Regions from separate parts of the Ruegeria sp. CDSA034 genome, predicted to be linked through region 2. Evidence: riboswitches for the same ligand, from Rfam matches in the RefSeq annotation. Region 2 holds a riboswitch; the other holds the start of a gene.
What was found. Region 2 has a riboswitch for cobalamin ahead of AC2FLJ_RS07075 (DUF1636 family protein). Riboswitches for the same ligand answer to the same signal wherever they lie in the genome.
Positions count from the first base shown of each region.

Region 1: another riboswitch for cobalamin. It lies ahead of AC2FLJ_RS13360 (DUF1636 family protein); the one in region 2 lies ahead of AC2FLJ_RS07075 (DUF1636 family protein).

Region 1 covers NZ_JBXWQH010000007.1:94,811-98,017, reverse strand. Annotated here, with positions in the region: gene AC2FLJ_RS13365 (bifunctional enoyl-CoA hydratase/phosphate acetyltransferase) at 1-1,013, opposite strand, end outside; cobalamin riboswitch at 1,207-1,412, shown strand; gene AC2FLJ_RS13360 (DUF1636 family protein) at 1,514-1,870, shown strand; gene AC2FLJ_RS13355 (ABC transporter ATP-binding protein) at 1,867-2,652, shown strand; gene AC2FLJ_RS13350 (ABC transporter substrate-binding protein) at 2,663-3,207, shown strand, end outside.
Region 2 covers NZ_JBXWQH010000003.1:64,163-67,369, reverse strand. Annotated here, with positions in the region: gene AC2FLJ_RS07085 (protein-L-isoaspartate O-methyltransferase family protein) at 1-425, opposite strand, end outside; tRNA gene AC2FLJ_RS07080 (tRNA-Cys) at 653-726, shown strand; cobalamin riboswitch at 1,013-1,222, shown strand; gene AC2FLJ_RS07075 (DUF1636 family protein) at 1,307-1,696, shown strand; gene cobW (cobalamin biosynthesis protein CobW) at 1,693-2,748, shown strand; gene cobN (cobaltochelatase subunit CobN) at 2,752-3,207, shown strand, end outside.

The DNA.
Region 1 (3,207 bases), on a different contig from region 2:
TCAACCGCTGATAAGACACCAACCTTGGGCATCTCGATGCCAATAGAATGCGCAAGATGGATGGCATTCTGAACAATGTCGGCCTTGGTTTCGAGATCCGGAGCGATATTCACCGCCGCATCAGTAACCATGATGGGCCGGGACATGCCCGGCACATCCATAACGAACACATGCGACAAGCGTCGCCCGGTCCTCAGGCCGTTTTCGCGGCGAAGAACGGCGCGTAACAAGACATCCGTGTGCAAATGACCCTTCATCAGCATCCGGGCCTTACCTTCAACGACAAGCCCGACCGCGCGTTGGGCAGCCACTTCGTGGTCTCGCGCTTCAATGATTTCAGCTCCGGACAAATCGGCCCCAAGCTGGGCGGCAGCGGCGGTGATTTTGTCCGGATCGCCAACCAAAATCGGAGTAATGATGCCGTTTTCCAACGCGAGTAATGCCCCGCCTAGCGAATTCGGCTCTTCCGGGGCGACGATCGCTGTGGGCATCGGGTCCAAAGGACGTACCCTTTCCAACAAAGCGTCGAAATGCCGGTGACGCTGAACGATCAGTCCCGGCACCTCGACCGAGTCGAAGGTCAAATGCCGCGACGGTGGCGTGACCTGTACGGTACCGCTCAGGATCAATGCGTTATCCCCGACCCGGCGCACCTCGGCGGAACAGGTCAGGTCGCCGTCTTCACGCTTTTCGGTAACAGCCACAAAGGCGGTCAGTTCTTCGCCCGCCATAACCGGAGCATGAAAACTCAGGTCCGCCCGACGTGTTTGCGTACCGGCCCCCGGTAAGATGTTTCCAATGACTGCAGCCACCAGACCCGCGGGCCACAAGGCGGGCGCGACAGCCTCGGGGTGTCCATCTCCATCTCCGTCATAGGCCGCCAGATTCAGCGGGTTGTGGTCACCCGAAGCCGAGGCAAACGCGTACAAGTCGTCCACGGTGCACAATCGGGTGACCTGCGCCTTGTCGCCTACTTTCAATTGAGAATAGGTTCTGTTTTCTTGAATTTTCATCTCGTCCGGCTTTGTTTTTGAATGCGTGTTCGTCGTTTCAAACATTGGATGTGCGGCCCCCCGGAACCAGAACATATCCACCTTTGCCCCTACATTTCTGCGACGCAGCGTAGTCAGATCGTTGGCAAATGACAAATGACCTCTGTGCGTGGGGCGCTGAGTATTATCGCTTGACCCAAAATCGGAACTCGGGCAAGCATCACCGCGATGGTTCCCTGTGGTTCGCCAAGGGATGAAAAGGGAATACGGTGAGGTAGCCAACAAGCGCCAAGTCCGTGACTGCCCCCGCAACTGTAAGCGGTGAGCGACGCCAAATACCCACTGACCCCAAATGGGTCGGGAAGGATGGCCAAGCCACGACCCGCAAGTCAGGAGACCTACCATCCGATGTTCAACCAACCCGGGGCGGGGCGTCCTGGAAGGAGGCTTTATGACACGTCTAAGACGTGATGGCATGATTGGTACCTTCTGTCCGCGCTTGGCAACAGGCGGAGTGGGCCATGTCGATCAGTCCTGATCATTTCCTTCTGATTTGCGAGACCTGCGAGGGTTCTGACCGGGCGGATTCATTGCGCGCTGCGCTTGCAAACAAGCTTCCATCCAGTTTTGACATCCAAAGCGTTTCCTGTATGGCCGGTTGCGGTCGTCCCACAACCGTCGGGTTTCAGGCATTAGACAAAGCGCAGTACCTTTTCGGTGACATCCAATCGGCTGAGGACGTGGATGCTTTGGCCGAATTTGCACATCAATACCATCGCATCGCGGATGGGTGGACCAACGCAACGCAGCGCCCGCCTGCCCTTCTTGAAAAGACTCTGGCGCGCCTGCCGCGGCTAAAAGTGGAGACAAGCGCATGACCTGCGGAGCTTTCCTTGAGGCGCGCGGGCTGGAATTTTACGCCCTGAACGGCGACGTACTGCTGCAAAACGTCAATTTCGAACTGAATGAAGGGGCAACTCTGGCAATTGCGGGCCCAAACGGTGCGGGCAAGACAACGTTGCTGAATCTTTTGTGCGGCGGTGAAGAGATTGTGCTGGGGGACGTTTTGGTAAAGGGGCGCAGTCTTCGGCAGCTTTCGGCGATGGACCGCGCCCGAATGATCGCCGTAGTCAGTCAGCAGGAATCGCCGGACGGGCGTTTGTTTCTGCGCGATTATGTGGCCCTTGGGCAAATCCCGATCCTTGCCGATCGGTCTGCCGCTGAACACGCCTTGGAATTGGACCGAATCCTGAAACTGACCGGACTCGTCGCCCTCGCCGACAAGCGGATGGCCGTGTTATCCGGCGGGGAACGCCAGCGTGCTCATATCGCAAGGGCGCTGGCGCAGAACCCGTCGTTGCTGTTTTTGGATGAGCCGACGAACCATCTGGATCCGGACGCCAAGGGACGCATGCTGTCGCTGGTCGCCGAGCTGGGCATTACGGTGGTCATGATCGTCCATGATCTGGTCATGATCCCGGAATTCGCGACCCATGTCGCGTTGATGAAATCCACGCGCCTGACCGGTTTCGGCCCGGTGCACGAAGTGCTGACACCCGAAAGGGTCCGTGAAACGTTTGGTGTCGATTTTCTTAGCTTTCAGCACGAAGGCCGCATGATCCCGGCACTGGATATCCGAAGAACCACTACCTCAAACTAGGAAAAACAACATGAACAAAACTCTCTGGTGCGCAGCACTGATCAGCGGCATTGCAAGTGCCGCAACAGCGCACGAGATCACCGTCGACAATTGCGGCGAGCCGATGGTGTTTGAAACTCAGCCCGAGCGGCTGGTCGTGCACGACATGAACATGACCGACATGGCCTTTGCGCTGGGTTTGCAGGACAAGATCGTGGGCCTGACGGGCATCACCGGCTGGTACAAAACCAGCCCCGAGTTTGACACCCTGCGCGGCGACATCCCGGAACTTGCGCCTAAGTATCCGACGGTTGAAAATCTGGTCGCTGTCGAACCCGACCTTTTCTTTGCGGGCTGGTACTATGGCATGAAGCCGGGCGGTGACGTGACCCCGGACACGCTTGCGCCGTTTGGCATCAAAACGATGATCCTGACCGAAAGCTGCGTACACCTGGATAAGGATCGCCCCGAAGCCAGTATGGACCTACTGTTCACTGACGTCCTTCGCTTGGGCAAAGTCATGCACGTTGAAGACAAGGCGGAAGAGCTGGTTTCCGGCTGGAAAGAGGAACTGTC
Region 2 (3,207 bases):
TGTTCGGGGGCACCTTGTTCAAGAGGGCCGACATGGACAATCGCATTGTCTGCCTCCGCCTCCATCAGGATAGACTGAGATTCGGCCGCCAGATTTTCATCTTCCTCTACGGCAACAACCAGCTGTGCCATGCGCGCGGCAACAGCGGTCGAATACCCCAAGGCCGGAGCAATATCCAAAACCGACTCGTCGTTGGAGATGTTCAATATGTCCAGCATCTTAGCCAGGGTCCGCGGCTCCAACATGCAGCGCCCGTCACCCAGTTCGATCAATCCCTCGACATAAGCCGCCTCGCGCTGTGCATCCGGCACGAAATTCTCGCGCTTGACGGTCAGCATCGCGTCTATGATGGGAAACTTCGTGACATCAGAAGGACGTATCTGCGTATCGACCATCGTCCGGCGGCGGGCTGCGAAATCTGTCATTGGATCGCTCATCTTGCTCCCTTGGGTGATTGAGTTCTGCCACATCCTTGAAAAACCAGCAACGGCCCAGACACGGAAACTTTCCAATATTCACAAGATACAACGTCGCAACCAAAGACTAAGTTGGCACCCGGCCCTGAAATTTGCGCTCCCCCCTCTGGACGCTCCTGTAGAAAGCTGCTAAAACGCCGGTCACACCACGGCAAGTATTTGATTTTACTTGAAAAGGCGAGTTGGCGGAGTGGTGACGCAGCGGATTGCAAATCCGTGTACACCGGTTCGATTCCGGTACTCGCCTCCATTTAATTTCAAGCATTTAGCTTTCTGCGCTGCTTTCGCAATTTCGGACGCCTAAAGGTCAGTATCAGATGCATGTTGCGATTGCGGGTCCAGCGATTCCATTTACACAACCGCACTACTTGATTGCCAAACCGAGAAGTGCTGAATCATCTGCGACGGCCGGGCTGAATTGCGCCTCGCTGCGTGATCGGATCGCATCGGATGCCGCTGACTGACTTCGGCAAGTCGCTTTTCTGACGTAGCGGGTTTTCAAACCCCAGTCGTGCTTGACAAGCCCCCTGCCCGTGCCGCATGTCGCATGCGTTGGTGTCCATCCTCGGATGGATGAAAAGGGAATGTGCCAGCGATGTCATCGCCAAGTACAGCCGCCCCCGCGACCGTGACCGGAGAGGGTGCCCAAAGCCACTGGCCCAATAGGCCGGGAAGGCGGGACATCCGACAGGGCAAACGCTCTGACATCCGCAAGCCGGGAGACCTGCCAGCACCCGAAGTTGAAACCGGGCGGGGTGTTCCGGTGTCGGGTCCATGTGCAGACGCGTGGCCCGCATGAAACCCCGTCCCCCGTATAAAGGATGAGGGGGATGAGAGACGTGACCGAGACCGCACCAGTCGAGTTGCTGGTCTGCACGACATGCCGCCGTGGGTTACCTATCGAAGATGACGCCCAGCGACCCGGCACTTTGCTGCATAAAGCACTTGAACAGGCTGGCTTGCCTGACGGCGTCGACTTGAAACCGGTAGAGTGTCTGTCGAACTGTGATCAGGGATGCTCGATCGTTTTGCGAGGCGGCCCGTCCCGATGGACCTTCGTTTATGAAAACCTCGACGAGACCGACCATGTCAAGACCATCGTTGAAGGCGTCACCAAGTATCTGGCCGCTGAAGACGGTCTGGTGAAATGGCGCGAACGCCCCGAACATTTCCGCAAAAACTGTGCGGCCCGCATTCCCCCGATTGGAGCCCTGAAATGAGCAACCTTGAAAAACTCCCCGTCACTGTGATCACCGGCTTTCTGGGCTCGGGCAAAACCACGCTTGTCAAACACCTGATGCAGAACCCGCAGGGCAAGCGCCTGGCCGTTATCGTCAACGAGTTTGGCGATGTGGGTGTGGATGGCGATATCCTGAAATCCTGCGCCATTCCGGATTGCCCGGCAGAAAACATCATGGAACTTGCCAATGGCTGCATCTGCTGCACCGTGGCCGATGATTTCATCCCAACCATCGAGGCACTGATGGCGCTGGAGCCGCGCCCCGATCACATCCTGATCGAAACATCCGGCCTCGCCCTGCCCAAACCGCTGCTAAAAGCCTTCGACTGGCCCGATATCCGCTCGAAAATCACCGTCGATGGCGTGATCGCTTTGGCCGATGCCGAGGCCGTCGCTGCAGGTCGTTTCGCCCCTAACGTCGAAGCCGTGGACGCCCAGCGCCTGGCCGATGACTCGATCGACCACGAAACGCCTCTGTCCGAGGTGTTTGAGGACCAGATCTCGTGCGCCGACATCATCCTGCTGACAAAACCCGATCTGGCCGGCCCCGAAGGTGTGGCCAAAGCCAAAGAGATCATCGCGGCCGAGACCCCGCGTCCCCTGCCCGTCGTCGAAGTCGCCGAAGGTGCCGTGGACGTGCGCGTCGTACTTGGGCTGGAAGCCGCGGCCGAGGATGACATGGACGCCCGTCCCAGCCACCATGACGGCCATGACGATCACGAACATGACGATTTCGAAAGCATCATCGTCGACCTGCCCGAACAGACCGACCCCACTGCACTGGTGGCCAATATCGAACGTCTGGCCAATGAGCTGAACATCCTGCGAGTCAAAGGCTATGCCGCCGTTCAGGGCAAACCCATGCGTCTGCTGGTGCAGGCCGTTGGTGCCCGCGTGCGTCATCAGTACGACCGCCCGTGGGAGCCCGGCGAAGAGCGCCGCTCGCGTCTGGTGGTCATTGCCGAGCATGACGACATCAAAGAGGCCGCCATCCGCGATATCCTCGTGGGTGTGACCGAGGCCGCCGAGTAAGCCATGCACGTCGTCTTCCGCGAAAGCCACGGGTTAGAAGAGACCGAAACCCCAACCGATCTGGGCCAGAGCCCGGCGGATCTGGTGGTGCTGTCCTTTTCGGACAGCGACCTTGGCGCTTTCGCGGCAGGATGGCATCGCGGTGGTGGTGCCGAAGGGCGGATGCCGACGATGCGGCTGGCCAATCTGACAGCGTTGAAACACCCGCTGTCGGTCGACACATATGTCGAGCAAACGCTCGAGGGCGCCAAGGGCATTCTGATCCGCCTGATCGGCGGTGTCCCTTACTGGTCCTACGGATTGCAGCAAGTTCTGGCGCTGGCACAGGCCAAGGGCATCGCGCTGGCCGTCCTACCCGCCGACGGGCGCGAGGACACGCGTCTGGATGACTACTCCACCTTGCCCGTCTCGACCCTGCGGCGGCTTGCGCATCTGTGCGACACCGGCGGTGAGGTTGCG